DNA from 2 places in the Psychrobacter sp. CMS30 genome. Region 1 is predicted to be linked to the other one. Evidence: riboswitches for the same ligand, from Rfam matches in the RefSeq annotation. Region 1 holds a riboswitch; the other holds the start of a gene.
What was found. A riboswitch is a leader RNA that binds a small molecule or an ion and turns the genes downstream of it on or off. The one in region 1 is predicted to bind thiamine pyrophosphate.
Positions count from the first base shown of each region.

Region 1 (15,816 bases):
CAATGCTAATAATAAATGGTCAAAATCTTCTGGCGTAGGCGCGCGCCATTTGCTCACCGCCTCTGCTGCGGTACTCAAGCTGTTTGCAGCATTTGCTAAGCCTAACAATCGGAACGCTGAACTCAGCTCGGTCAGCTGCTCAGTGATTTGCGAGGTTTGCATATCGACAGGATTGATAGAATCACCGCGTGCGTAGCTATCGACATTCTCTTTGATATTATTGATTTGTGCTTGAATAATGGTGTTTAAAGTGTCCGTCAAAGCACGATTAGGACCAAATAAGAAGCGCGCCATTTGCTCAAGTTGCGGCGTCTCTAACTGATTGGCAGCATATTGTTCACGTAGGATTTTAGCCTCTGCTGTATCGCGCTGGCAAGCAAAGCTGACCAAGTCTGCAAAGCGTGTGTCCATTACGGGCAGATAGCTTTGGAACTGCTGCTCTAAGTAAATAAGCGTATGTTTTTGGCTTAAGTTCAGCGGTAAAATGCTGGCAATATCAGCCACGGCGGCAGTTGCTGCTTGCCAAAACAAACGGTTAGAGTTTGCGGCTATCAAAGCGCAAGCTGCTGACATGGCATCGAGTTTTTTCTGCTCATCGTCGCTCACATTGCCGTCTTGATTTAACAACGCAACCCCAAGTCCACTACGATAAGCGTAAGTCAGTAATTCGCTATCAAGATTGAGCTCGTGCAGCGGTTGAAAGTTGTTTTCAGGGTTGGCAATGCTGACGCTGCTGCTACCAAAGGTTGAAAAATAATCAGCGGCGATTGGTGCTTCTTGCCCGTGAGCATTGAGCTTATTAATAATAGGCAGTAGTAAAGTCGGCTCTACTGACTCAGTCAATAAGACAAACTCAATATAACGATCAAGCGTCATAATGGCTTCTGATAAGTCCATAATCAACGCTGGCGCTGGTGGTGGCGTATCGCTATTATCACCGCATTCGATCAATACACACGAGCTAAACTGGCGCGATGGCGTACGTACACCTGACATGATAGGCGTCGGTAGAGAGATTTTAAATTGTGAGGTTGCATCATAGAAGCGCTTCACATAATCGAGACGCTCTGATTTTTCATAGCTGGCAAACAAGCACATGCCAACCAACATATATAAGAACTGTGGGCTTTCATAAACGGTCTTGCTGACGCGATCTTGCACGAGATATTTACCCGCCATTTGCTCGACAGCAGCATAAGCAAGATTCATATCGCGCCAGTGGTCAAGGTATTCTTCTAATTCATCAAATTCCGCACGGCTATAGTCAGCTAAGATATGCTGATCGTATTTACCGGCATCAGTTAGCTTTTTGACATGGTCATACAAGTGAGGAGGGGTGAATTTATTATAAGCAATCTTACGTAAATGGAAGATGGCCAAACGCGCGGCTAAATACTGATAATCAGGCGTGGTTTCAGAGATAAGATCAGCGGCAGACTTGATGATGGTCTCATGAATATCACGAGTTTTGATGCCTTCATAAAACTGAATGTGCGACTTTAGCTCAACTTGTGATACCGACACATTATCTAAATCATGAGCAGCCCACTCGATAACCTTGTGAATCTTATCTAAATCAATAGGCTCTAAACGTCCATCACGTTTGGTTACTTGGATTTTATCGATATGTGTCATGCTGACCTCGTAAGTTGATTGCTTGGCAATTAATTTATAATGATGCTTATAGTGTTACTTATAGTAATGCGGCGCGGTTAATACCGGCGGGCATTCTTTATCACGCTATCTTTATTACGCTATAACATCCTGTCACGGCAGAGTGTTTTTTTAGGCAAAACGATGCCGTTGCTCATAGTGAGGGTTTAAATCACTGAGCACTACATATAGCGTATTTGTTAGTAGGTGGACACAATATAGCGGGAAAATTTTGAAAATGCTATATTGATTTTAGCGGCAAACTATGTTGATGAGAGGGTAAAGCGTGTCCAAATTTTAGCAAAGGACGATGGGATAAGGGTTAGACGCCAATAAGAAAAATAATAAAAGTTTTGTAAAAAATGGCGCGAATTTGCTTTTTATTGTTGGCTAAATTAACGAGCGCAAATCTGCTGAATGGCGCGCATATTTCGGGTGGTGATTGTACCCCAGCCAATAGAAAATCGCCACCCATATGAGTGACGATTCGGACGAAAAACGGGCTGGTTTTTGTTAAATTGATAAAACTATGATTAGACGACCATACGTACCGTTTTTGCATTATCGAGTGATGCATAAAGCGTGTTTACTTGCTCAACGGTGGTCAAGTATAAATTGGCACGCACCGAATGGAAGCGTCCTGTTTTTGACGGTTTAACTTCCATAGACGCCAAATCAAACTCTGGAAACTGGCTACCAAGGATAAGCTTCACTTCATTGAGTAAGCTATCGTGCTCGCCTTCATGACCGATGATGCTCAGTGGGTAGTTCATTGGGAACTGCCACAGCTCAGGGTTTTGCACGTCGGTTTTTTTGCCTTTTAAGATACCGTCATTGGCGACCAATTCTGTCACTTTGACCTCTCTTTTAGGCGTTTGATTTGGGTTAGTGGTGTCTTTTGGATCATCAGTCATGATGTTGTCCTTATCTTTGTGAAAATATGAGCTTATGGGTTATGCCGATAAGCGCTTTGTTTACCATTTATAAGGCCACTCATCATATTATTCAAGGGTCACCAAACGTTAAGCGGTATTAAAATCGTTATTTTTTATAACCACATACCGCCACATAATCGCCGCGATCATAGCCTTCGATGACCTCTTGTACCTTGTCATTGGCATACATAGGATGGGTCAATAAAGTTTGCGCATATTCAAAATCGACAAAACCATTGGCTTGCATTAACTCGATTTTCTCATCAGAGGTACGCCAGTTTGCTGACTTCACCAGCTCAATAGGATAAGGGTCAGCAGGGGAGATGTGTTCGAGTAGTGGATGCTCCCACGTATCTACCGCGCTGGCCAAATTGTATAAGCTGGCAAAACCGCTTTCTTTTGGCACATCAATCAGGATAAGTTTGCCGCCAGTCTTTAGAGCATCAAAGGCCTTTTTGATACAGACATCCAAATCGCTGATATAGCTGACGCTGCCATTAAACATGATGATATCAAATTTATTAGGCGCAATCTCGCAGGTTTCGGCAGGGCTGATATCCACTTGCAAGCCGCGCTTTGCAGCGACTTCAGCCATATCTTTCGAAGGCTCGATACCATGCGTGATATGAATGTCGTAATCTTTGGCCAACAGTGATTCGAAAAGACCGCTACCACAGCCGATAGACAATATCTCGCTATCTTTATCTAAGAAATGAGCGACCAGTTTTAGCTCACTGGTCAGTAAGTTTTGGTTGTCAAAAAACCAGCTGTCGTACGCGCTTGCGTGTTCATCGAATGCTGCCATGATGTTTCTCCTTGTTGATCGTTATTATTGATCGTTATTATTGATCATTGTTTTTGATTTTAGAGGGCTTTTTTAGAACCAAGCTAGATTGAGTATAAGTTAAGACAAATCTAACGCCTGCTGCCAAAAATTGACTTCCATACGTGCGGCGGTGTTAAATAACCGTTGGAACTTGTCTGCTTGAGCAGGGCTGGCATCGGCTAATAGCGTATTAATCAGCGCTTCGTTTTGCGCGGTAATTACTTGAAACTCATCACTGGAAAACACATCAATCCATGGTTGATAAGGGTTGTTATCGATAAAACCCTCATCTTTGATGCATTTACCAATTTCTCCATAGCCCATCAAACAAGGCGCAATAGCGGCATAAAGTTCGGCTAGTGAGCCTGACATCGCAGCGTCTAATATATAGCGACTATAGGCGATGGTGACGGCAGATTCAGGAGCGTTTTCTACTTGTTCAAGTGGTATATTCCACTGACGGCAGAAATCCAAATACATGGCGATTTCCATATCGAGCATGGCATTGATACCTGCTTGACCGACGCGCATTTGTGCCAGCGTGTCACTCTTATACACGCTCAGCGCCATCACGCGGGTATAGTGAATTAAGTATAAATAGTCTTGCACAAGGTAGTGGCGAAAGCTGTCAGGGGCAAGCGTGCCAGCGGCCAGCTGCTTGACGAAATCATGCTGAATGTAATCATCCCATGTGGGACAATTGTGACGTAGCGTTTGGTAATTCATAGTTTTCACTTACTTTTATAAAACGCAAGCAAGCAAATGGCAGAAAACGAGAAGTGATAAGGCACAAAAAATTTGCCAGTCTAGGGTAAATAGATTGGCAAAATATGAAGTAAATGTGACTTATCTATCGACACGCTTGTTTCCTACGTCAGTGCTAACTGCATCAGGTTCGCGGGTAACTCTCAGCCATGATTTTGATTGTAGTTAAAGCGTCAAAATCAAAGCACCCCGACAAGGTTTATTTTTTAATAATAAATATAAAATTTAAATGAGTTCGAACTGCTGTTATTTAAGCAGATCAGCCCTATGATAGGCGAACTCAGCCATCATTAGCAAGTGATGTCCAAATAACGATAAAAAAAGCAGCTTAGATTTAAAAAGTTATTTTTTATCAAGCTGTTCAATAGCAGTGTGATAGAGCATCAGCATGGCTTTAAAACGGCGCTCATATAAGCCTTCTGCATATAGCAGCTCTACACTTAAGCTATCGATTACGCCTAGATAGGCATCGGTATACAGCTCTAGCTGCTCAGAGTCGAGCTGATAAGGCTGTAGAGCCAGCTGTATTTGCTCAGTCAACACCTTTATATAGACATTAAAAGTCGCCGCGCTGGTATCGGTCAAATGCACAGGTGCGGCATAGGCCATGCGAATTAAAAACCGTAAGGTAATCGCGCTTTCATAACGCGCTTCAAAAGCATGGCAATACGCTTCACCGGGAGTAGGAAATTCACTAGTCGTCGCAAAGCATGACTTAATAAACGCACATTCTGACTCGAGAGCATCTTGCAGTAATTCTAAAAATATCGCTTCTTTACTGGCAAAGTGCGTATAGAGAGAGGCTTTGCGGATGCCCACAGCCTTGGCAATATCACTAAGTGATGCGCCCTCGTAGCCGTGCATAAAGAAAGGCTCAAACGCAGCATCAATAATACGTTGCTTAGCGCTTGAGCGTGGTTTATGACTTTGCATAGGCCTCCTCTAATGATGGTGTGGCGATACTGCTATAAGGTTTTAAGCTTCTAGAACCAAGATAGACCAATGCCAAAATAATCGGTCCCATAGCACCTAGCAAGATTAACCAGTATAAGGTGTTCATCTCAACCAATTGTCCCGCGATGGGTGTGGCAGTAGATGAGAGTAACATAGGAATGGCGCCCAATAAAGCTGCGCTTGAACCTAAAGCGCTGCGCTGCGATTCCATTGCAATTGCCATCAACGTCGCTTCTAATACACCAAGACCAAATAATCCCAAGGCAATGCCAGTGACAATACCGACCAAACCCATCGATAGCAGATAAGCGATGATGCAAACGGCACTACCCAGCATCATGACACCGGCACCGATTAAGGCCAAATGTGACGCCGATATTTTTTTGACCAAATAAGCGGTAGAAGAAGCACCTAAAATTAGACTGATACTGGTCAAGCCAAAGACAAAACCAAATTGCTCTAGGCTAAGACCATAGTCTGTTTGATAGACATAAGCAGAACCACCGATGTAGGCAAACAAAAAGAAATACACCGCAGATAGCGCAAATAGATTAAAGACAAAGGTCTTATTTTTTAATATGCCGACATAAATGCCTGTAATATCTTTTATATTTAATTGAATGCGCTTGTCTTTTGGCAAGGTTTCTTTGATATTCATCAACGTATTAATCAGCACGATGATACCTAACGCCGCCAAAATAAACATGACGCCGCGCCAACCATAATGCGCACCGACGATACCACCGATTGCTGGCGCGACGATTGGACCTAATGCCACAATGGTATTTAATAAAGCATAAATTTGTGCCGCTTTTGGTCCATCGACTAAGTCGCGTACCATGCTCATCACCACCACGATAGCCATAGAGGCGCCAAGACCTTGCAAGATACGAGCAAAAATTAGGCTTTCAATACTTTGTGACCACATCGCCCACACGGAAGCGCCAATATATGCCAGCAAGCCTGCAAATAATGGTGCTATTCGCCCTATGGCGTCAGATACGGGACCAAATACCAGCTGTCCTAAACCCATAAAGATAAGAAAGACGGTCAAAGTGATTTGCGTGGTGGCGTAGGAGGTATTGAGGTCTGTTGCCATATTCGGCATAGAGGCCAAATACATATCAATCGCTGCAGGGCCAAGCGCCACAATGATGGCAAGAGAGATGACGGTTTTGATACTGATGTGTTTTACATTGGTTTGTTTATTCATAAGAGTGCACTATTAACTATTTATCTATTTAATCTTTTAACTACCGAACGGTAGGTAGTTATACTCGCTATTTTAAATAAAGGCAATATTTTTATGAATTAATTGCTTATCGTATGCCATAGCGGCTCTATATTTAATAGGTAAAAGCTAATAGCCCTTAAATAGCAGCCATCAAATAACAGGCACAAAAAAGCTGAGATATACTCAGCTTTTTTGGTTTGCCATTAGGCGTAATAAGATGTGCTTAGCACATATTATTTAAATTAGTCATTTTCAAGGAATGAGCGCAGATGCTCAGAACGTGAAGGATGACGCAATTTACGTAATGCTTTTGCCTCAATCTGACGGATACGCTCACGCGTTACATCAAACTGCTTACCAACTTCTTCTAACGTATGGTCGGTTGGCATATCGATACCAAAGCGCATTTTTAGCACACGTGCTTCACGCTCAGTCAAGTTGCCCAATACGTCACGCGTCGCTTCACGCAGACCAGCTGCGGTCGCATCATCGACAGGGCTTGAGATCGTACCATCTTCGATGAAATCGCCTAGGTGCGAGTCTTCATCGTCACCGATTGGCGTCTCCATAGAGATAGGCTCTTTGGCAATTTTTAGCACTTTACGGACTTTAACTTCGTCCATCTCTAAGCGTTCGCCTAATTCCTCAGGCGTTGGCTCGCGTCCCATTTCTTGTAGTAATTGACGTGAGACACGGTTTATCTTGTTAATGGTCTCAATCATATGCACAGGGATACGAATCGTGCGCGCTTGGTCAGCGATAGAGCGGGTAATCGCCTGACGAATCCACCACGTGGCATAGGTTGAGAATTTATAACCACGGCGGTATTCAAATTTATCAACCGCTTTCATCAGACCGATATTACCTTCTTGGATTAAGTCCAAGAATTGTAAACCACGGTTGGTATATTTCTTAGCGATAGAAATTACCAGACGCAAGTTAGCTTCGACCATCTCTTTTTTGGCACGGCGCGCTTTTGCTTCGCCAACCGCCATACGACGGGCGACGTCTTTCATGTCGTGGATTTTCATATCGAGCTGCTGCTCGTAATCACGAATTTTACGTTGTAATAAAATCACATCGTCAGCGACCTTTTCTAGCGTACCCGCAAAAGCAGGTTTGCCTTTGATGCGCTCAATGAGCCAATCAACGTTGGTTTCATTGCTAGGGAAAGTTTTACGGAATTCATCACGCGGCATACGACCACGGCGAATCACCAAACGCATGATTTGACGCTCTTGCTTACGCACATCGTCATAGACGTCATGCATGATAGCCATGACTTGGTCTGACAAGCGATTGTTTAACTTCAACATCATAAAGCGTTCGGCAAGCAAGGCATAAGCAGCATCTGCTTCTACGCTACCACGGCCATAATCAAGCAAGGCTTGTTTGGCTTTAATAAATAAGTGTTCAATCTCTTCTAGGCGCAGACGTACTTCTTCTGGATCGATACCGCCGGTTTCTTCTTCGGCTTCTTCTTCAACTTCGACTTCATCGTCCTCGTCATCATCGTCAAGCGCAGCTTTGGCATTGGCTTTTGGTTTGATAACTGGCGGATTCTCTTTTTCTTCTTTAATACGCTCGCGTTCTTCTTTCGCCGCTTCTTTTGCTTCTTGGGCGGCGATTTTGTCTTCTTCGGTTTCAGGGTCTAAAAAACCTGTGATGACGTCAGACAATTTTTTCTCGCCATCTTGAACTTTTTGGTACTCATCAAGGACGAACTGTACCGTACCCGGCCAATAAGACATCGCATGCTGCACGTCACGAATACCTTCTTCGATACGCTTAGCAATGGCAATCTCGCCTTCACGGGTTAAGAGGTCAACCGTACCCATCTCACGCATATACATACGTACAGGGTCAGTGGTACGACCAGGCTCAGTCTCGACCGAAGCCAAAACTGCTGCTGCCTCATCGGCTGCCATGTCATCATCGCTTGAATCATCGTTCATCAAGATGTCATCGGCGTCGGGCGCAGATTCAAAAATTTTAATGCCAACGTCCGTTAGCATTTGCACGATATCTTCAATCTGATCACTTTCAGTAATAGAGTCGGGCAGTTGGTCATTCACCTCAGCATAGGTCAAATACCCCTGCTCTTTACCCATTTGGATTAAGGTGGCCAGTTGAGATGTGGACTTAGAAACTGACTTATCGTTCATAAATACTCGCTTGCTTGTATCGGACATTTTTATATTGTGACTCGCTATCGCTTACGGGGTGCGTTGATATAATCAATCGATTCATCAAAATATGGCGTAAAGGTTGTCAATAATAACAAAAATGAGTGGATATGAATAAAGGCTCAAAATACTACAATTACAATACTAAAAAACCGCTAAAAATTGGTCATGCGCAAAATACTTCAAAATCATATTACCTAAAAATACAGTTGCCTAAAAATACGGTTATCTGAAAAATACTATGAATTAAAAAACAACCCTAAAAAATACTATGAGCTAAAAAATGGTCATTCAAAAATACAGCGATTTAAAATTTATGTTTCAAAAAGCGCCTTAAAAATGCATACCTAGAGCTGTGCTTTTAGCTAAAATTGTGCTCAATGATGCGGGTTTATCGTCATCTATTAAGTCGGGCTATAAATAGTTAGCGACACAGTTTAACACAGACCAGCGTAATCAAGCACGAGCTAGTGATGCTCGCTGCTATTTATCTAGCATTTATCTGGTATTTATTAATGATATTCCCCATTATTTTTCACCCATTGGTTTTTTATCAGTAGCCTGATGGAGGGCGGTATATGCAACTGGGCATAATCATTAATAGTGGGGGCAACCGCGATGCTTTTAAAGGGTCGCTGCCCATAAATAAAATCTAGGACGTATCCCAGCCTAGCTGTTAAGATTTCACCGTTGCCATTTGTGCCGATTGCTCTGCTTGCTGCGCGCGTAACCAGTCGTTTAATAATTGTGACTGCTTACGGACAATCGCCAGCTTTATATTGTCGGGGTTCTTAACCAAATCTTGGATTTTTTTCTTCATATGACGTTCAATCAACTGGCTGACCAACTCTTCAACCAAACCATCAAGGCTTAAGATATTGCGCGTGGTAAGCGCTTTATAAAAACTACCCCAATCGCGGCTAAGCGTCTCTTGGGTGCTGGGTTTGACATTGGATAAGATAAAGTGCGCCGCTGCATTGGCGTCTTTAGGTAGATAATTAAGACAGCGCTTAATGGTGCTGACGATATCGAGCAGGGCGTTATCTTGCAGGTCTTCCCATTCCAGTGGACGCAATATATCAGCGGAGGCTTTTTGTTTAATATGCGCCGGCAGCTGCAAATCATTAATACCCGCCTGCTGCCAAATGGCTTCGATAGGGTCATCACTTAAGGCGCGCGGCTGGAATAAAAAACACAGCTGCAATTGCTGACTGATGGTCATATCGCCATCAAAATCTAGCAGCGCGTCTTTAGCATCTTTGTTTTGACTACGTTTACCGCCCAGCTTTTGATAAATGTCATTATTCAGCAAATAACGAAAGCTACTGCCTTTAGGTAGGGCGGTGGTCAACGCGCGCACTTGCGACATAAGCTTGGCTTTACCTTCTGCCAAGGTTAAGTCGTAGCGTTCACTTAAGTAAGCAAAAATATATTGCGATAGCGGCATGGCCGTGGCGATTTGCTCGCGCATCGCATCCGCGCCCTGACTTTTTATAAAAGTATCAGGGTCATGATTGTTAGGTAAGGTTAAAAACCGCAGCTCTTTATCATCGCCAAGCACAGGCAGCGCGACTTCAAGCGTGCGCCAAGCAGCTTTTTGTCCCGCGCTATCACCATCGAAGCTCAATGTCAGGGTAGGGTTTAATGTCAACAGCCGTGATATTTGGCTCTCATTAATCGCCGTACCCATAGAAGCTACCGCACCATAAATCCCTGCTTGATAAAGGGCAATGACATCCATATAGCCTTCGACCACCAGCCAATCATTTGCGCGCTGCTGGCGAGATTCATAGTAGCCGTATAGTACGTGCTGCTTATGGAAAACGGGCGAGTCGGACGAGTTGATATATTTGGGTTTTACTTCGTCATCAAGCGCGCGACCACCAAAACCAATAGTACGACCTTGGTTGTCGCGAATCGGGAAAATAACCCGATCACGAAGTAGGTCATAGTCGCGCCCTGATTCTGATTTGCGCACTAAGCCCAAGGCTTTAAGCCCTTCAATGTCCTGCGGGAATTGATGTTCAAGATGCTGCCAACCAAAGGGCGCATAGCCGAGACCAAAGGTTTCAAAGATGTCTTCGGTAATACCACGCGATAAAAAGTAATGCTTAGCATGCGGATGGATAGTGAGATTATGCTGATAAAACTGCTGGATTTGCTCTAGCAACTCGTAAAGATTGCCGTCTTTATCAGAGACGCTATTATCATCGTAGAGAGTAGTAGTATCAGCCTCACCGGTTAACCATGCAGGTGGATAACTACTATTGTCTTGATAGTTGGCATCACCTTGGTAGCTAGTATCGTAGTCATCCATCGCATAAGGAACGGAATCATACGCCTCTAATGGCGGATAATTGTCATAGTTGTCGTTATAAGCTGGCGGTTGCGTATCAGCAGCTGGCACGTTTATGGATGGCTGAGTATCGGCTACAGGTTGGTTATTAGTCGATTGTGGGTGCGTTGCTGCTGCCGATGTTGCTGGCTCAATAGCGGTTTTTGGCTTGGTTTCCGGCTTAGATTTTGGCTTAATTGGGGCACGCTGATAGCTGACGTTCTGCTGCTCTTCTTTTGGTACTTCGATGCCCGTTTGTTTGGACAGCTCATTAACCGCTTCGATAAAGGTTAAGTTTTCATAATCACGCAAAAAACTGATGGCATTACCACCGACACTACAGCCAAAGCAGTGATAGATGTTCTTTTGCGGATTGACATAAAAAGACGGCGACTTTTCGCCATGAAACGGACAGCAGCCTTTGTACTCACTACCCGCACGTTTAAGCGTGGTATGACGCCCAATGATACTGATTAAGTCAGCTTGGCTATTTAATTGCTCAAGAATATGGTTAGGAATGCTCATACAAAAAACAGTTTACCATAGGTCAATTATATTAAGCATCGACAATCAGCTAGAAATAAAAACTGAAAGTAGATAAAAAGTATAAGAAGTAAAAACAGAAAAATAAGGCCAACAGAATGTTGACCTTATTTGTGATGATAGGCGCTAAGCGTCTAAAATAGACGAGGGTAGTATCAGTTTACTCCGCAGGTATCGTCGTACGGCGTACAGGATTGGTGTTTTGCGGATCGACATTGGCTTCTCTGGCGGCATCGCCGGTGCTCGATTGGCTCGTCACGCGTTCAGCTGACGCTTCAGGTAGACCTAGACCCATATTAATGCCAGTAGTACGTTTTGGAGACATATTTAACGGAGCGTTAGCATTAGTACTCGCGTTGGCTGCTGCCGCATTGTTGCTCGGCAATCTTAATTGGCTGGCATTACGGATAACTTGAGTTTTGGTGGCACCATTGTAATCGCCTGTCGCAACTGAGGTGTCTTTGTTAAAGCGGTTCAATTGCCCAAAGGTCAATTTATTCAACAAAGTGCGCTCACGTTTGGTATTCAATTTAACGCGTCCATCAGCGCTTAGCATGTTTGGATAGTTAATCTGCAACAGGGTTTTATATTCTTTTGCCAAGTCATTAAGACCGAGTTTTTCATGGCTATAAGCCAGTACCGCAATAGCGTCAGGCACAGATTCGCTTAATGGATAGTATTGGAACACCCACTTGGCACGGTTTACAGCCGCAACATAGGCTTCGCGCTCAATATACCAATTCGCCGCGCTCATCTCGCTTTCGGCAAACTGATTATAGATAAAAGTCATACGCTGAGCGGCATCTGGCGCATAAGGGCTGTTAGGATATTTATTGATAAGCTCTTGGAAATTGGCAAAGGCAATACGCAAATAAGCGGTATCACGCTCAGCTTGATTAAGCTTAAACAGTTTTAAACCTTCTGACGAGCCTTGCATATTGGCCACGCCGCGTACGTAGTAAGCATAGCTGACTTGCGGATTAGACGGGTACAAATTAATAAATTGCTCAGCGCTGGCAGCAGCGGTCTCAAACTTGCCACTTTCATATTGAGCGTACATCATATCGAGCAATGCTTGTTCGGCATATTGTCCGGTCGGATAAAAGGTGCGCAGATTGGTCAAATCTTCAACAGCTTGCGTATAGCGACCTTTATCAATCTGGGCGATGGCGTCATTATAGTAACGCTGCTCTGACTTCTCAGCAGTTTCAACCGCATCCACGTCTTTACCGCCGGTTAGGTTTTTAAACGTTTGACAACCCACCAAGTTGATACTTAGGGCAAGTAGGGTGATTGAGGACAGTTTGATAAACGTATTGCCAACAGCTTGCATATTTCTTCTCCGACACAAGACGCGTAATAGCAGCGACGCTATTAGGCTAAATAATAAAAGGATAATAATGAAAAAACGATGCTTGCGGCATCCGTTAACTGTCTATTAATGAGTAGGCGCTATAAATAGGCGCACTCATTAGCAACAGAATTTTTATCGAATGCAGTTTTGCTCGTATGAATAAAATATATTTATTTTAAAAATTCAGTGCCATAGCATACAGCAAAACATGGCTTACTTTATAGAATAACCTTTGCTTCGTCTATTTTTTCGTTATCTATTTTGTAGTTAAACGGCGAATGCTTTATGTCTGGTTACGCTAATGCTTTATGTATGGTGGCCATGGTGACATTGTTCCGTAGTGTAGCATGAGCCGCTGTCACGAGCGATAATGAATATGGCTGACAGGGACAAATATACAGTAAATTACAGCCATGTTATATTTTAGAGAGTTAATCTAGCGAATAACGCCCAGTATATGACGGCTGAGAACCTGTCGCATGGTCATGATAAAATCATAGATAACGCGCAGCTTCTGTAGGGCTTAGGCGTTCAGCATGTTACACTATGACGATGTGACTTTTGCTTTTTTTGCCCGCACTTATTTTTGCCGGTCAGCAAGCGTTAGTCTGCTCTCTTATGAGGTCAGCTTACAAAACAATGTAAGCGACTTTACCATGTATGAATCCGCTATGAATAATGATGCTATGACGACCAATTTACCTAAGAATCAACCGCTAGATGCTAATATATCAACATCAACATCAGAAACGCTATCTGCGCAAGAGTTATCCGCGCAACAGTTAGCCATGAAAACTTCACCAACGAAAGGTTCACCCGTGCAAAAATCGACGATGCCAAATGAGTTATTAGAGGATAATGAGCCGCTTACTGACCATGAAAGTGCGCCTGATGAGCAGATGCAAGAGCTGTCCGATGATGATGAGCTAGAAGAATTGGTGGATGGTGAGCTACTTGATGAAGAAGATGAGGACGGCGATGATGCAGCGTCAGTCGCTGGGCAAGCCGTCCCTGTCATCGTTGATGTCACACATACGGTAGTAGAAGAGGAAGCGGGTTTACGTATTGATAAATTGGCGTCAAAAGTATTTACCGATTTTTCGCGTGCCCAACTACAAGGCTGGATCACTGACGGCAGCTTACTTTATAACGGCAGCGTGCAAAAACCAAAAATCCGTGTCAAAGCCGGTGATATCTTACATTTATCGACGACCCTGCAGCAGCATAGCGAAGATCAACCAGAAAATATCGATATCGAGGTGGTTTATGAAGACGACGATGTTTTAGTAATTAATAAACCTGTCGGTATGGTTGTCCATCCTGGCGCTGGCAATCAAACCGGCACTTTGGTGAATGCGCTACTGTATCACTACCCGCAGCAGCACCATTTGCCGCGTGCCGGACTGGTACACCGTATTGATAAAGATACCTCAGGGCTATTGCTTATTGGTAAAACCAAGCCTGCGCAAATGGCCTTGATGGAGCAGCTCAAAGACAAGTCCGTCTATCGTCATTATCAATGTGTGGTAGCAGGAGATGCAGCAAGTTTACTGCGTCATCGTCGTATTGACGCGCCCATTGGTCGCCATCGCAATCAGCGTACCAAAATGACCGTGATGACAGCAGGGCGTGAAGCTGTCACCCATTTATTAACCGTGACGCCGCTTAACGATAACTACTGTCTGCTAGATGTCAGTCTGGAAACAGGGCGTACGCACCAAATTCGCGTGCATCTTAGCCATATTACGTATCCGATAGTCGGTGACCGTGTCTACGGTGGTCGTCGTCAATTGCGTGCCGGTTTAACAGAAGCGCAGCGTCAAGCGATTAATAATTTCCCGCGCCAAGCATTGCACGCCTATACCTTGGGTTTCGTTCACCCAACGACTGGCGAAGATATCGAAGTCACCACACCCATCCCTGAAGATATGCAGCAATTGATGGCAGTCTTAAGCGATGGCTATGACGAAGAATAATCATTAATGACTTCATGATGTTTATTTAAAAAGCATAAATTAGCGCTAATGCCTTAATAACGATAACGATAACGATAATGATAATGAGAAGTGTGGTAAATCGACCATGACTAGCACAATAAACAAGCTTCCTATTACCTTGCTTGCTCAGCTTGATGACGTAGCGGTTTTCCAAACGGCGGCTTTTATCAGTGACGATAATGCTGACGCTGTTGCTGCTAATTTACAAAATCAGCTGCAAACAGACCAGCAAACCCAAGCAAGTTATGGGGCGCTAAATTTAGGCTTGCATGTTAATGACAATGCAAAGACGGTCTTAAACAATCGCATGCATTTGCTGAGCGCTATCAATGAGCAATTGGCAGCAACACAGCGCCAGCCTATTGATAGCTTGCACTGGCTCAATCAGGTTCATGGTAAGCAGATTCATGATATCGATGCGACTGCGCTGGCTATGCGTCCGCTAGATGCTGATGCTATGGTCAGCTGCCAAGCGGAATTAGGGCTTGCGGTGATGACCGCCGATTGTGTGCCGATAGTCTTATACCAACCGGCAACGGGGCAGATAGCCGCCATACATGCAGGCTGGCAAGGGCTGGCATGCGGTGTTATTAAAACGACGGTTGAACGCTTTAGCAGCTCTGAACCAATCATGGCGTGGATTGGGGTTTGTATCAGTCAAGAAAATTATGAAGTCGGCAGGCAAGTACGAGATAAGCTGTTAACAGGTTGTATTGAAAATCAAACCTTAGTGGCGCAGCATCTAGAGAGCTTTGAAGAACGTTACGTCTTAGCTTCTGAAGCGGATAAAATTAAGCTGAACTTACCACAATTAGCGGCTGACCAATTAAAGGCAGCAGGTATTATAGTTAGCAATGAGTTCGCTATACCTTGTAGTTATGCTGACCCGCATTATTATTCTTATCGGCGTCAAACGCATCTTCAGCAGCCTGCGACAGGACGTATGGCATTGGTCATTGTTCGCAGCCTTGCTGTTTCTTGATGCAAACAATTGGCAATAGTTTTTAAGTAATGAAGCGCATTATATTGATGAT
Region 1 covers NZ_CAJHBF010000005.1:134,298-150,113, reverse strand. The annotation lists gene JMX94_RS04375 (ribonucleotide reductase N-terminal alpha domain-containing protein) at 1-1,635, opposite strand, end outside; gene JMX94_RS04365 (YbeD family protein) at 2,187-2,567, opposite strand; gene JMX94_RS04360 (class I SAM-dependent methyltransferase) at 2,695-3,393, opposite strand; gene tenA (thiaminase II) at 3,493-4,140, opposite strand; TPP riboswitch at 4,264-4,381, opposite strand; gene JMX94_RS13400 (TetR/AcrR family transcriptional regulator) at 4,522-5,112, opposite strand; gene JMX94_RS04345 (multidrug effflux MFS transporter) at 5,099-6,346, opposite strand; gene rpoD (RNA polymerase sigma factor RpoD) at 6,610-8,532, opposite strand; gene JMX94_RS04335 (DNA primase) at 9,230-11,413, opposite strand; gene JMX94_RS04330 (outer membrane protein assembly factor BamD) at 11,592-12,764, opposite strand; gene JMX94_RS04325 (RluA family pseudouridine synthase) at 13,574-14,761, shown strand; gene JMX94_RS04320 (polyphenol oxidase family protein) at 14,868-15,764, shown strand.

Region 2 (15,816 bases), on a different contig from region 1:
TACGACTTTCCCAATTGATCGCACCATCACTGCCAAATTACTAGGTTTTGAAGGCATTTGCCAAAACTCACTCGATGCCGTATCAGACCGTGATTTTGCTATTGAGTTTACCTCAGCGGCTTCTATCTTGATGATGCATATGTCACGTATGAGTGAAGAGATTATCCTATGGATGTCAGCGCAATTTAACTTTGTGCAAATACCAGATCGCTTCTGTACTGGCTCATCTATTATGCCGCAAAAGAAAAACCCTGATGTACCAGAACTGGTACGTGGTAAAGCGGCGCGTGTCTTTGGTCAATTGATGACATTGTTAAGCCTGATGAAAAGTCAGCCACTTGCTTATAATAAAGACAATCAAGAAGACAAAGAGCCGCTATTTGATTGCGTTGACACCTTAACGGGTTCGCTATTAGCATTTGCTGATATGCTACCGAACATCACACCAAATAAAGAAAATATGCGTGCAGCCACCATGAAAGGCTATGCAACAGCCACCGATTTGGCTGACTACCTTGTACGCCGCGGTGTGGCTTTCCGTGATGCCCATGAAGTGGTCGGCAATGCCGTCGCTTTAGGCATTAAAGAAGGCGTTGATTTAAGTGACTTGTCTTTAGCGCAATTGCAGCAGTTTAGCGATGCGATTGGCGATGATGTTTTTGAGTATCTAACGCTAGAAGGTTCATTGGCCGCCCGTGACCATTTAGGTGGTACCGCGCCAAATCAGGTTAAACAAGCAGTCGTTAATGGTCGTGCGCGCTTAAAAGTATTTGCGTAAAGCTAGCAGCGCCATAAAAGGTTTAATTACAGTACTAATCCCTGCATAAAAATACCCGCATCAATCGCGGGTATTTTTATGCAGATAGTTTTATAAATATGTTTTTATAAATATCGTTATGAACATCAGTAACTATATGGGCTGTTACCTTCTCTACACCTGATATCCTTGGCTAAATCTTAGAAGACCGTTATCATAGGTCAATACCAATATTGCACTTAATAATTTAATACCATTAACTAATAAGGATTGCTTTATGACTGAGACTTTTAATCCGCAAGCCAATACCGTCTTTTGCCGCAAATATAAGCAAGAATTACCAAAAATGCCGCATCCACCTTTTCCTAATAAAAAGGGTCAAGAGCTGCAAGAAACCGTCTCGGACAAAGCATGGAAAGAGTGGCTTGAGCAGCAAACCATGCTGATTAACGAAAACCATCTCAGCATGCTAGACCCTGCAGCCAAAAAGTTCTTAACCGAGCAACGTGAGAAGTTCTTAGATAACGAAGACTACGAGCGTGCGCAGGGCTGGACACCAGAAAAATAATGCGCATGATGGTTGTTATTAATCAAAAGAAACTGTCATTAATCAAAAAGATTGTCATTGATTAAAAGACAGTTATTAAATTAAAAATATCAAAACTGCCTCTCAACTAACAAACGGCAAATGACTAGGCAGCACCCTTATAGTTTGTTAGTATGAGACTGATTTACAACACTGACAGACTCGGGGTGCGGTGTATGACAAGCTTACTTTATAAGCTTTTTAATACATTCGCTGAGAGATCACCCGCCGAACCTGATGCGGTTAGTACCGACGCAGGGAAGTCTTAAGCCTATGTTATATATGAACAAAGGGCGCGCAGAAATGCCTTTTTATTATTGCCGATATCTTATGTCTGACAGCGTTTTTACGCTGCTGTATGGCAATCAATAAAAAGCTGCGCCTACCAATCATTTAAAAACGGCATTAGATTGAGTTTCAATGAAAGTTTAATTTAATCATAGTGCATGCGTTTGATGATTGAATTTGTCTGTCTTGCATAGTCTTGCCCCGCAGCTACTGGCGGTGTTGCTTTTATTCAAAAACCAACACGCTAGGACAGCATATGACTACTTCAGATTTACAAACAGCCCAAACCCCTTCGACCCCTGTTACTTAAACTGTTGATAAAAAAGCCGACGCCCTAAAAACGCCTGCCCATCGCAACCAAAAAGATGCGCGTTTCGAAGAAGACGCTCGCGACTTACACCGTGTATTACCCGCTTCTAGAAAAGTCTATATCGAAGGTTCAAGACCCGATATCCAAGTGCCGATGCGTGAGATTAGCTTAGCAGATACCCCTGTTGGCGGCGCTGGCGCTAATGAAGGCGAGCACAATCCTCCATTTTATGTCTATGACACCTCAGGCGTTTATACCGATCCCAATGTCGATATCGACTTGACCAAAGGTTTGCCTAAATTGCGCGAAGGTTGGATAGCTGAGCGCGGTGATACCGAACAGTTAGATGGTTTATCAAGCTCATATGGACAAGCACGCGCTCGTGATATTAGTACTGCTAACTTAAGATTTGCTCATATTGATAAGCCGCGCCGTGCTAAAGATATCAATGGCAAAGCTGGTAACGTCACACAAATGTACTATGCACGCCGCGGCATCATCACTCCTGAGATGGAATATATCGCCATTCGCGAAACGCAAAAGCAGCACGAACTGACCGATATGCGCCAACACGAAGGCGAAAGCTTTGGTGCCAATACGCCAAAAATTATCACCCCTGAATTTGTCCGTGATGAAGTGGCTGCTGGTCGCGCAATTATTCCTAATAACATCAATCATCCTGAATCCGAGCCGATGATTATCGGGCGTAATTTCTTAGTCAAAATTAATGCCAATATCGGTAACTCAGCGCTAGGTTCTTCTATCGATGAAGAAGTGTCAAAAATGACGTGGGCAACGCGCTGGGGCGCAGATACCATCATGGATTTATCGACGGGTAATCATATTCACGAGACCCGTGAATGGTTAATTCGTAACTCGCCAGTACCAATCGGTACCGTACCGATTTATCAAGCACTAGAAAAAGTCGATGGCGTTGCAGAAGACCTGACATGGGAGATATTCCGCGACACGCTTATCGAGCAAGCGGAACAAGGCGTTGATTACTTTACTATTCACGCCGGCGTGCTGCTACGCTACGTACCGCTAACGGCTGGACGCTTGACTGGTATTGTCTCGCGTGGCGGCTCTATCATGGCGCAGTGGTGCCTTGCCCATCATAAAGAAAGCTTTTTATACACCCACTTTGAAGATATCTGCGAGATTATGAAGCAGTATGACGTGGCATTTAGCTTAGGTGATGGTCTGCGCCCGGGCTGTTTACAAGATGCCAATGACGAAGCGCAATTTGGCGAGCTGCGTACCCTTGGCGAGCTAACTAAAGTCGCTTGGAAGCATGATGTACAGGTGATGATTGAAGGTCCTGGACATGTGGCGATGAACCGTATCAAAGAAAATATGGACTTGCAGCTTGAGCTATGCGCCGATGCCCCTTTTTATACATTAGGGCCTTTGACGACTGACATTGCTCCCGGTTATGACCATATTACCAGCGCCATTGGGGCGGCGATGATTGGTTGGTTCGGTACGGCAATGCTTTGCTATGTCACACCAAAAGAGCACTTGGGTCTGCCTAATAAAAAGGACGTCAAAGACGGCATTATCACTTATAAAATTGCTGCTCATGCTGCTGACCTTGCTAAAGGTCATCCGGGTGCACAGGCGCGTGATAATGCCTTGTCCAAAGCCCGTTTTGAGTTCCGCTGGGATGATCAGTTTAATCTGGCGCTTGATCCTGATACGGCGCGTGAATATCACGACGAAACCTTGCCAAAAGACGCCCATAAATCGGCGCACTTTTGTTCGATGTGTGGACCAAAGTTTTGCTCAATGAAAATCACCCAAAACGTGCGTGAATATGCAGCAGGATTAGATAAAGACGCCGCTAATAAACAAGTCACCCCGCAATCGGGCGACTTAACCCATGCTGGTCATGTCATCAAAGAAGTGGATACTGAGCTGGTTGGACAAGTAGGCGAAGCCAGCCTCAATGAGATTCATAAAGGCATGGCAGAAATGAGCGAAAAATATCATAAAGAAGGTCGTCAGCTATATAAAGAAGTGTAACCGCTTAGCATTAACCTTTAGCTTATAAAAAAAGCGCTACTCATTGGTAGCGCTTTTTTATTTTAAACATACCCTGTTTTGTAGAAGATTAAGCTAAATCTTTGACGCCTCGTAAATCTCTTCAATAGAAGCATTGATAGTATTAGCAAACTCTGCGTCACTTTGTTGCTTGCTTAAACCTTCGGTAAAAGCACGCGAGAAACTGGCAATCATACCGGGGTTTTGTTTCAATTTTTCGCAAGCATCATAACGACTATAACCACCAGACAATGCCACCACTTTTAGTACTTTTGGATGGTCAACCAACTCTTGATAAAAGCCCTCTTCTTCTGGCAAGGTCAGTTTTAGCATCACTTGATGACCGTCGTTTAAGCGCTCAAGATTATGCAAAATACTGGTTTTAAGGATGATTTCGCAATCATGTTTTTTGCTACTGTTGATATCTACTTCAGGCTCAACAATAGGCATCAAACCTTTGGATATAATCTGCTTTGCCACATCAAACTGCTGCTGCACGACTAGCTCAATCCCATCGACACTTGGCTCATAAATAACTGAACGCATCTTAGTGCCAAATACCGGATAGTTTTTAGCTTTGTCCAATAAAGCATCTAGATTAGGTATCGGACGCATCACTTGCACGCCATCCATGTGCTCAGCCAACCCCTTATCCACCTTTAAAAAAGGCACGATATTTTTATCTTCCCATAGGTAGTTGGCCGTCGGCTTGCCATTGACCTCGCGCTCCATGGTATCTTCAAATAAAATCGCGCCAAGGACACGCTCATTATCAAAAGCATCACAAGTCATGATACGGGCGCGCATCTCATGTACCAAGTCAAACATGGTTTCATCGTTGTCATAAGCATCGCCGCTAACGCCGTAATTTTCTAGCGCTTTTGGCGTACTGCCACCGCTTTGATCAAGGGCGGCGATAAAACCTGAACCATTTTTGATACGCTGTAGTTGTTTTTCGTATTCCATTGAGTAGATATCCTATCCTAATTAATAAGGGTCAAACATTATTATAATAAGTCAATCAGCCCGCAGCTAACGTGAGCTTGACTATAAATAACCTTAACATAGGACATGGCGCGTGCCTATCGTTGATAAGTTAAAATTTTACTCATTTAAACGCACGTAGTTAAACCAAAAACAATACTGCCACACAGCAAATTGCCAATAATAAACCGACGATATTGATACGATTAGCTGCTCTTTAAACACACCGACGCCAATCAACGTTGCCACCGCAATCACACCGACGTTCATACCCGTAAAGACGATGCTTGGCGACTCAGACAATACTTGATGGGCACGGACATAAGCATAAATATTGCCCATATTTAGCGCGCCAAGTAATAATCCTGCGCTAAGGGCATTACCCTGCCAGCGGACGCGTGTGACAAGCAGGTAAACGAGTAGCAGCAATCCTGCCAACCCAAACGTCACAAATAAGGTTAAAGGAAAAGCCGCCCCTTGCTTGGCAACTTGTTTAAACAAGATATCAATAACGCCATAACCTAACCAAACGCCAAACAGCCATAGCGGCGTCTGCTTTGCTTGGGTATTTATAATTCCATGCTGCGGGCGATAGACCAAAGCAGCAAGTGCCAAAAACCCTAACACTAGCCCAAGGACTCGCGTACCTGTCAGTACTTCGCCAAATAATAAAAAAGCGGCAACAATAGGAATAATAAGCGATAAACGCTGAGCGGCATCGGTTGCGACCATACCAACCGATTCAATCGCACGCCCAAGGATGATAAATACCGCCGGCAATAACACCCCAAGCGCAATAATGATGCCCCATGCCTCACCAAGTGCGCCGATGCTACTGACATCTGGTTTTAATAACACCCAAGTTAATAAAAATGCCACGGGATATCCCGCCACGATGGTTTGGCGAATATCGATATTTTTTTGGCGTAGTATTTTTAAAAGTACGGAAACAGCGACGCTACAGAGCACCGCTATTATGAGATACATCATTAAGGTCATCCTTGTTAAATTACAATCTGGCATGTTTATTATTGGCATTTAAGACAGCTATCAGTATAGACTTTACCTTGTACTCTATTACTGTTTAAGCTTCCACTGACCTTTAACTATTAGATAGTGCTTAGAAAAAAACTGCTAAATCAAATAAAACCCTAGAATGTAACAAAATATTTCTTACAGAGCAATCTATTTATCTTGCTGGTTTTTAGTATTGTTTATTTAATATGGATGACTCATGCTCGATACAGTCATAAAGAATCGGCAAAATCATCAAGTCAAATCACCAAGTCAAATCACCAAGTCAATAATTAAGATAGAGCTGAGTATTAACGATACCCTGCAGCTTACAATTAGCATGCAGCCATTAGAGTGAAGTTTGTTAAAATAACCAACAATCCTAATCACAAAAGTAAAGATTCAAGATAGCACCTTATCGTGCTTATTTTGGCGTACTGCTATTGATGCTTTATCACTGCCTATGAATGCTCTATTTCGTTTCTTTGAAACTCGTCTGCCCGCCTTTCCCGATACGCCTATGCCGCTGCCATCCCCAAGTGATGGCATGCTAAAGTTTTTGTGGGCCTGTACCAAAGGTCTGCGCGGTTGGCTATTGCTGTTTATGATTTTGTCTGCCGGTATCGGTATCTACGAGGCCATGTTATTTGCGTGGATTGGCAATATCGTCGATTGGCTTGGGGTATATACCCCGCAAAATCTGTGGGCAGAAAAAGGCGATGTGCTGCTCATGATGTTGGCCGTGATGATTGTCAGTCCACTCTGGATTGCCTTGTCATCGTTTATTCATTTTCAAACCTTGCAAGGCGTTTTTCCGATGCAAATGCGCTGGCGTTTTCATCAGCGCATGCTTGGGCAGTCGATGCAGTTTTATCAAGACGAATTCTCTGGTCGCGTATCAGCTAAAGTGATGCAAACGGCGTTGGCAGTGCGTGATACTGTGATGACGGTCACCGATATGTTTATGTATGTCGCCGTCTACTTTATTACCACCGGTGTGATTTTATTTAATTTAGACAGCTTGTTATTAATCCCATTTATCGCTTGGTTCGTCTTAGTGTGGCTGGCGATGTGGTACTTTATTCCCAAACTGAAACAAACAGCGATTGTACAAGCCGATGCCCGCGCTTTAATGACGGGACGCATAACCGATGCTTATGCCAATATTATGACGGTAAAGCTATTTAGTCATTCACGCCGCGAGCTTGGTTATGCCAAAAACGCCATGGGGCAGTTTTTAGGCACGGTCCATGCACAAATGCGCTGGGTCAGTTATTTAGAAGTATCGACCCATTTAATTAGTGTGGTTCTAGTCAGCTCGACTGCTGGTATCAGCTTGTATTTATGGCAACAAGGCGCGGTCGGTGTTGGGGCAATTGCTGCAGCGACAGCGATGGCTCTGCGCTTAAACGGTCTGACGCGCTGGATTATGTGGCAAACTGCCAGTTTGTTTGAAAGTATTGGTACGGTACAAGACGGCATGCGCACTCTATCAGCGCCGCAAACCATCGTTGATAAACCAAACGCGCCCGCACTTAAAGTCACTGAGGGTCGTATCGTCTTTGACCACGTTGATTTTAGTTATGAAGGCGAAGACGATGACACAGGTTTAAATACTAATACATCAGGCAAACGTTTTGATGATGTTAATAGCGATGACACCGACTTAGCGAATAATACTTCATACGCCAAGCTACTCGATAATTTTTATTTAGATATCAAACCGGGTGAGAAAATCGGTTTGGTCGGGCGTTCTGGTGCGGGTAAATCAACCTTGGTTAACCTTCTCTTACGCTTTTTTGATGTTGATAAAGGTAAAGTCTATATCGATGGGCAAGCGATTGATGAAGTTACGCAAGAATCGTTACGTCAGCAAATCGGTATGGTTACCCAAGATACCTCATTATTACATCGTACCGTCCGTGAAAACATCGCCTACGGTCGTCCTGACGCAACCGATGAGGAAATCATTACGGCTGCTAAGCAAGCCCAAGCATGGGACTTTATAGAAGGCTTGTATGATGATAAGGGCAATACTGGTCTTGATACCCAAGTCGGCGAGCGCGGTGTTAAGCTGTCTGGCGGTCAACGTCAGCGCATTGCTATCTCGCGCGTCATGCTTAAAAACGCACCGATTTTATTGTTAGATGAGGCGACCAGTGCGCTTGATTCTGAGATTGAATTTGCCATTACTGAAAGCCTAAATGACATCATGACGGGCAAAACCGTTATTGCGATTGCCCATAGACTTTCTACCATTGCCGCCCTTGATAGACTGGTCGTCATGGATAAAGGGCATATCATCGAGCAAGGCAGCCATGATGAGCTATTGGCGTTAAATGGCGTTTATGCCCGTTTATGGCAGCGTCAAAGTGGTGGCTTCTTAGGTGAAGACAGCTAATAAGAATTCTATGACAAAAGCTAATGATAGAAGTTAATAATAAAGGTTAAAAAACCGTCACAAGGAAGTTTTATTCTTATGGAAGCATTTACCAAGCGTATTAATATCGATGGCAAACAAGCACGCTACTATGATTTGCAGCCGCTGAATTTGTCAGAAGAACCGGGTTCTCTTAAACGCCAGCCTGCCCATTTTTATGGCGGCAATAGTTTCACCGTTGGTACTTATGCACCTTTATTAAATGAGTTAGCAATGGATTTTGATTTATCGGCATTGGCGCTACGGGGTTATTGGTATGACAAACCGCAAGCGCCGCGTCTGACCCGTGAGCAAGATGCCGATATACTGATTGAGTTTTTAGAGAAAACCCAAGACAACCCTATCGTTGGTATTGGGCATTCACAAGGGGCGACCGCCACCGCCATAGCAGCGGCCAAACGCCCTGACCTCTTCTCTCAGCTATACCTTATCGAGCCTGTCACCTTTACGAAAAAGCAAGCCACTATTTATAACTTGCTGCCACGTCAATTTTTGCTAAGCCGTGAACCCTTTAAAAGTACGCTAACCAAGCAATCTACTTGGGCAAGTATCGATGATTACTATGAGAGTTTACGCGCGCAACGTGCTTATAAACGTATCAGTGATGAGCATCTAAAGGTATTTTCTGAGCAAAGCTTGTCTGCTAACGATGATGGCAGCTATAGCTTGATATTCGCCCCCGAGCAAGAGCTTGCCAATTATTTTGGTGCGCCCCATATCGATGCCGCATTAAAAAAACTTAGCTGTCCTTATACCCTAATCACGGGCAAACCGACCTTATTTATCAATGATAAAGTACGTAAACAATGGCAGAAATTTGTCCCTGATGGCAGCGTTATCTCCTTGCCAGACTACGGCCATCTATTACCGATGGAAGCGCCTGAATTGTGTGCGCAGATTATCAATGAACATTATAAGAGCGCTAAATAAGATGAGCGATATGAGTTATGACTGACCTTTTTGCGCCTGCGCCGACTGATAATTTATTGCCTTATGATGGCAAGGTAAATGATTTAGGCGTCGTGATTGATTACCCAAGTGCCTTATATTATGCCTTATTAACGACGCTACCTTGGCAGCCTGATATCGTAACGCTATTTGGCAAAACGCATGTCACCACTCGTCAGATAGTATGGATGGGCGATAGTGATGCCAGTTATCAATACTCGGGGCACACGCGTCAAGCCATTGCATGGACAGATTCAGTGTTTCATGTGAAACATCATATTGAACAGCAACTATTAAAAATCGGTATCAATGCTGAGTTTAATTCTTGTTTGCTCAACTACTATCCATCTGGCGATGACGGGATGGGCTATCATGCAGACGATGAAAAAGAGCTTGGTCATCAGCCAGTTATTGCCTCTTTGTCACTGGGTGCCACGCGCAAGTTTGTCTTTAAGCATAAAAAAACTCAAGATAAAGTCGAGCTTTATCTTGAGTCCGGTCAGCTTATCGTCATGCATGGTGCTACGCAACAATATTGGAAGCATAGCATTACTAAAACCAAAACAGTCGATGAAGGGCGTATTAGCTTAACCTTCCGGCAAATGGCATTAAATTAAGCAAGGTTGGCTTAGCTTGCTTTTAGCACAATCTTACCAAAGGTATTACCTTTTTCTAGCTCGCGGTGAGCAGCCACTACTTCAGATAATGGATACGTTTGCTGAATTTGTAAGGTCAGCTTGCCATCGGCAACAAGCTGTAAAACCCGTGCCATATCTTCCCCACTACGCTGCGCTTTATAACCTGCTACCTTTAAGCTTTTTTGACTACCCGCTGCTTTGAGTTTATCAACCCAAATTGTTGGTAAGACATTGACGCGGCCGCCAGATTTTATAACGCTCAGGGCGCGTACGCCCGCATCATCACCAACCAAGTCTAGGAGCACATCGGCTTGTAAGTCAGGAAAAGTGTCGTCTTTGGTATAATCAATCCAACCAGCCAGCTTATTTTTATCTATTAAGCCACCCAGTTTGTCATACTTCTCAGGTGAGCAAATAACGGTTACTTTTACATCATCTTGCGTCACTTTATCCATCAATAGCTGAATAGCCAAATGGCCAACACCGCCGGCTGGCGCATTGATAACAACCTGCTCACCGTTTTTAATATCAGCAAACTCGACAAATTGTAGCGCCGTTTGTCCAATACAAGGTAGCGCGCCTGCTTGCTGCAAAGTGACTGACTCAGGTACTTTTGCCAATAAGTTGGCATCGACCGCGACATACTCTGCATAACCGCCACCGTCGAAGGTCAATGCAGCGACTTGCTCACCGACAGCAAACTCATCGCTAGTACTTTTAACCACGATACCGGCGACATCACAGCCTAAAATAGCCGGCTCGTTCTTATCGAACTTGTCTTTTTGAATCGCCTCAGCGCCCCAACCTTTACCTTGACGGGTTTTGTAATCGACAGGATTGATACCAGCATAAGCGATTTTTATCAATACTTGATTGTCGGTTAATTCAGGAATAGCCACGCCATCTTGATATATCATGACTTCAGGCTCGCCAAATTCACGTATAAGAGCGGCATGTTGCGTCGTTGGTATTTTTTTATCAGACATGATTGATCATCCTTGTATTATTCTCATATTTTTTTTGATTAGTTTATAACCTTTTTAACTAACAGATTTTTTTAGATAACAGTTTTTTAAATAATAGCTGCTTTGATTACTGATTTCTTTACTTACCAACTTGTAATGCTAAGGCAATGCCAACTCGGCACTAAGCGGCAGATGATCCGATAATGTAGACCACGGTTTGCCGGTATGTACCCAAGCATCCTTCACCCTCAGGTTACGCACGTAAATACGGTCCAAACTTAGCACCGGCAGTTTGGCAGGAAAGGTCGGTAATAATTTACCATGACAATGTTTAAATGCTTCGGTCATGCCTAAGCTCGATGCGAGTCGGTCGCAAGACATTTTCTTCCAGTCATTAAAATCACCCGCCAATATCAAAGGTTGGTCAGGCGCAATCTCATTACGCACATAATTGGAAATGGCTTCATATTGTTTGATACGATCGCGCTCAAAAAGGTTTAGATGAGCGCATAACACCACAACTGGCATCTCCCACCCTATCGGCTGCACCTCGCAGTGCAGAACACCGCGCTGTTCAAGCTTATTAACCGTGATATTGACATTATGTTTGGGATCAAGCGGAAAACGACTTAGGACGGCATTACCATGATGACCATTTTCATATTCTGAATTTTTACCATAGCTGTTTTGCAGTTGCAAATATTCACCAAACCATTCATGTTGGGATTGGTCAGGGTATTCGTTATATTGCATATTGCGCTTCAGATTTTGACCTTGTACTTCTTGAAGACAGAGTATGTCGGAGCCAATGATATCAAGCGCTTGGGCAATACCTTGTATTTTGACCTCCCGATTCATCGGCGACATGCCTTTGTGAATGTTATAACTGGTCAAAACAAAAGAGGCGGTGTTATTCATAAATTTATCAGTCATAGACTCATGGTTCATAGAGTAAAGGTTAAAAACGATGTTAAGTAAGCACATCATTAAGTCAAAAAGAACAGCTCTTATAAAGCAGCTCTTATTTAATGGTTAATTATAATAATTAAGAAATAAAAGCTTATTAAAAATAGTGATGGTACTAATAATTATAGTGATTCATGCAAAAAGAGCATTGATTCATATCGAACCAATGCTCCCATATTATACCTATGTTGTAACGATGGCTAATTCATTAACGAATATCAGCAATCGATTAATAGCGCGTTACCAGAGCAATTGGCTGATCTGCACCCATAATATCTTGTGGCATAAAGACCGCTTTACCACCATTATGAATGACATGCTCGATGATTTCACCAATCGCATCATCGGTAACACCTTCTGCCGTCGCATCATCTGCCATACTCAAGGTTTGTGCTTTTTCATCAATCTTCGCAGGTTGCATATAACCGCGACGGATATATAACGTCTCGCCTACACCCTGAAATGCACTGCGATAGACTTCTTGTAAATCCGTCTGCAGCATATTTGCACCGCGCGCTTTATCAATCTCACCCAAGGCAGCTTGATGTAATGAGGTGCGATAGCCCTCTACCGCTTCTTGTACGCTATCAACGATATGCTGGGCACTGCCTTCTTCTAACTTGGTCGCGTTTGAAACCGTGGCAATAATATTTTCTGGACGGTCACAGATATCTTTATAATAACCGATATTTTTGGCATCACCAACGATGACAAGTGGCATTTTATTCTCGCCCCATATCTCTTGCACGCTTTTATCTACTTGGTTAAAGAAGGCTTTTAGATAACTGCTTTCGTTGTTCGCTGAGCGATCTGAACCGCCGTCACTGGTATTATAAAGACCGTTATTTTCGATAGGGAATGGGATATTTTCCATATTATTTTGTGCATCATCGTCTTTATCAAATTCTTTGATAACACGGTCATTAGACGCTTCAATCAAACGGGCATTATCACGGGTCAATACCACCGTATAATAATGAACCGCACTTGCCATATCTCGCACCAAGTCGCGCGTGGCAAAACGGTCTGAAATAATGACACGCTCTTTGGTATCAATCGGCATACGGATAACTTGGACATCGTCAGTACTGGCAAATATCGCCAACGTATCTAAATTATAATTGTGGTTAAAATCGCTGGTTTTATTTTTGATATTTTCTAATATAGTGGTCGCGGTACGCTTATCATACTCATTGGTTAAGCGCTCTTCGACGACTTTTAATTGGTTTTTTAGGGCGATAGGGTCTTTTTCATTATCAGGATGCTCACGGTGCGTTTTGACAAAAATACTCACGGCTGGATTGGCTTTTGTCTCACGTAAACTTTTTAGAGTTGCTTTCATAAATACTGCTCCTTGTTTTATTATCATTGGTTTGCGCGTTAAAATAGATTTTTTATATTTATTGGTTATCTTAGAAACTGCTTTTATTAAAAATTGCTTTTAAAAGTCATCAATCTATAGTTATTCTTAAAATCCGTTTGAGCGGTTTAAACAATACCTATTAATACCCTTTTTAATCAATTTACTCAAGTATTTCAGGTAGTAGAAAAATCCATTTTTGCTATTCCCTTACTATGATGCTAACAATTTAACCCCACTGCCTATAGGGTTAATTTGCAAGCAAATGATGGCGCTTTGTAAGTGAAGCTTAATTAACTTTAAGTATAGGCGATAATTGAAGTAATGATAGTTATCAATAATGACAGTGATAGTCAAGATATCGCTATCGACCATAATCTCATAAGCGCACGAATTTAAAACGATATCTGCCGAATTGGGTTGTATTCCAAGCGATTGATACCCATCTTTTAGATACCCTATATAACAACCCTTGTATAACAATACTCGCCATTAATAATAATTCTCTCATTACTATTGGATACTTTTATGACCTCTATTTCTGCAAATTTACGCCTTGTCGATTTTGACAATGTCGCACCAGACACCTTACAAAACCAAGTTATCAGTGCCATCGATACTGCCAATGCCTTTTTAGATAATATGAGCGCAGACAACGATAGCAATAACGGCTCGACTGATATCAATGCTGAGCAAGCACTGGCCGATATCATGACCTTTGACCATATCAATCTTGCTTTAGATCGCAGTTGGGGGATTTTGTCGCACCTTAATAGCGTGATGAGTAATGACGAAATCCGTCATGTCCATCACGAGCTGCTACCCAAACTGTCTGCTTATGGCACACGAGTAGGACAGCATCAACCGTTATTTAATCGTTATCAAACTATCGTCAATGATACAGCGTTTTTTGCCGCGCTTGAGCCAGCACGATCGCGTGCTATTGAGCTTGCGCTACGTAGCTTTGAGCTATCAGGTGTTGCACTGCCAAAAGCTGAACAGGAAAAGTTTGCTGCTATCCAAAGCGAGCTGTCAACCTTATCAGCAACATTCTCAGACCATATATTGGACGCCACCCAAGCGTATGCCCTAGCGCTTAAACCAGAGCAATTAGCCGGTCTAACCGAAAGTGGACTGGCGCTCTTGGCTGATGCGGGCGAACAATATAAAGCTCGCGAGCTTGCCAGCGCTGCGCTCACCCAAGCAGAAATCGATGCTTTGCCGACGCCTTATTATGTTGCCAGCTTAAACATCCCCGTTTACCTTGCTGTCATGACCCATGCCGATGACCGCAATCTGCGTGAAACGCTTTACCGCGCTTATGTTACCCGCGCCTCTGAGTTTGATAAGCACAGCAATGCCAAAGGTGAGTCGCTCAATAATGCCGACATCATGAGTCAAATCCTACAATTACGGGTGCAAAAGGCCAAGCTATTAGGTTTTGATAATTATGCAGAAGTTTCGCTATCGACCAAAATGGCAGATAGTGTAACGGAAGTTGAAACCTTTTTACGGGATTTGGCTGAGCAAGCGACCCCAGCGGCTAAGCAAGATTTAGCACAGCTGCAAAAGTATGCGCAGGATTATGGTATTGACGAGCTACAGCCGTGGGACAGCGCTTATGTCGCTGAAAAAGTAAAACAAAGCGAGTTCAGCTTATCGCAAGAAGAGATTCGCCCGTATTTCCCACTGCCAAAAGTGATTAGCGGATTATTTGCTATCGTCGAGCGTTTATACGGTATCAAAGTACAAGAGCACAGTGAATCTGTATCACGCTGGCACGATGAGGTAAGTTTTTATCAGTTATTTGATGCTGATGATAACTTGCTTGGTGGTTTTTACTTTGACTTATTTGCCCGTAGTGGCAAACGTGGCGGCGCTTGGATGAGTGGTTTTCAGTCGCGTTATACCTATGCTGAGCAAAACCATGAGCAGCTGCCTGTATGCTTTATGGTCGGCAACTTCACCCCTGCCCTCGATGGCAAACCAAGCTTATTGACCCACGATGAAGTATTGACCTTGTTCCACGAGTTTGGTCATGGTCTACATCATTTATTAACCCAAGTGACCGTTAGTGATGTTGCTGGCGTTAATGGCGTTGAATGGGATGCAGTTGAGCTACCTAGTCAATTTATGGAAAACTGGGCATGGGATGCCGAAGGTATTGCGCTGATTAGTAGTCATGTCGAAACTGGCGAGCCATTACCGAAAGACAAACTTGAGGCGCTATTGGCGGTGAAAAACTTCCAGAGCGGCATGCAAACCTTACGTCAAATAGAATTTGCCCTCTTTGACTTATTGATTCATGCGCAGACGCCAGCGCTTGATTATGATGGTATCCTTGCGACGCTAAATACCGTGCGCGATGATATTGCTATCATGCAGACACCTGACTATAACCGCTTTGCTAATGGCTTTAGTCATATTTTTGCCGGTGGTTATGCGGCAGGTTATTACTCGTATAAATGGGCAGAGCTGTTATCAGCAGATGCCTTTAGTAAGTTTGAAGAAGACGGT
Region 2 covers NZ_CAJHBF010000009.1:70,493-86,308, reverse strand. The annotation lists gene argH (argininosuccinate lyase) at 1-778, shown strand, start outside; gene JMX94_RS06610 (oxidative damage protection protein) at 1,035-1,325, shown strand; TPP riboswitch at 1,497-1,621, shown strand; partial or broken gene thiC (phosphomethylpyrimidine synthase ThiC) at 1,999-3,966, shown strand; gene JMX94_RS06600 (fructose bisphosphate aldolase) at 4,060-4,950, opposite strand; partial or broken gene JMX94_RS06595 (EamA/RhaT family transporter) at 5,111-5,958, opposite strand; gene JMX94_RS06590 (ABC transporter ATP-binding protein) at 6,446-8,383, shown strand; gene JMX94_RS06585 (alpha/beta fold hydrolase) at 8,462-9,352, shown strand; gene JMX94_RS06580 (alpha-ketoglutarate-dependent dioxygenase AlkB) at 9,370-9,987, shown strand; gene JMX94_RS06575 (NADP-dependent oxidoreductase) at 9,999-10,994, opposite strand; gene JMX94_RS06570 (endonuclease/exonuclease/phosphatase family protein) at 11,133-11,906, opposite strand; gene JMX94_RS06565 (hypothetical protein) at 12,169-13,281, opposite strand; gene JMX94_RS06560 (M3 family metallopeptidase) at 13,828-15,816, shown strand, end outside.
Region 2: linked by a shared signal. The riboswitch ahead of thiC (phosphomethylpyrimidine synthase ThiC) and the one ahead of tenA (thiaminase II) in region 1 are both predicted to bind thiamine pyrophosphate.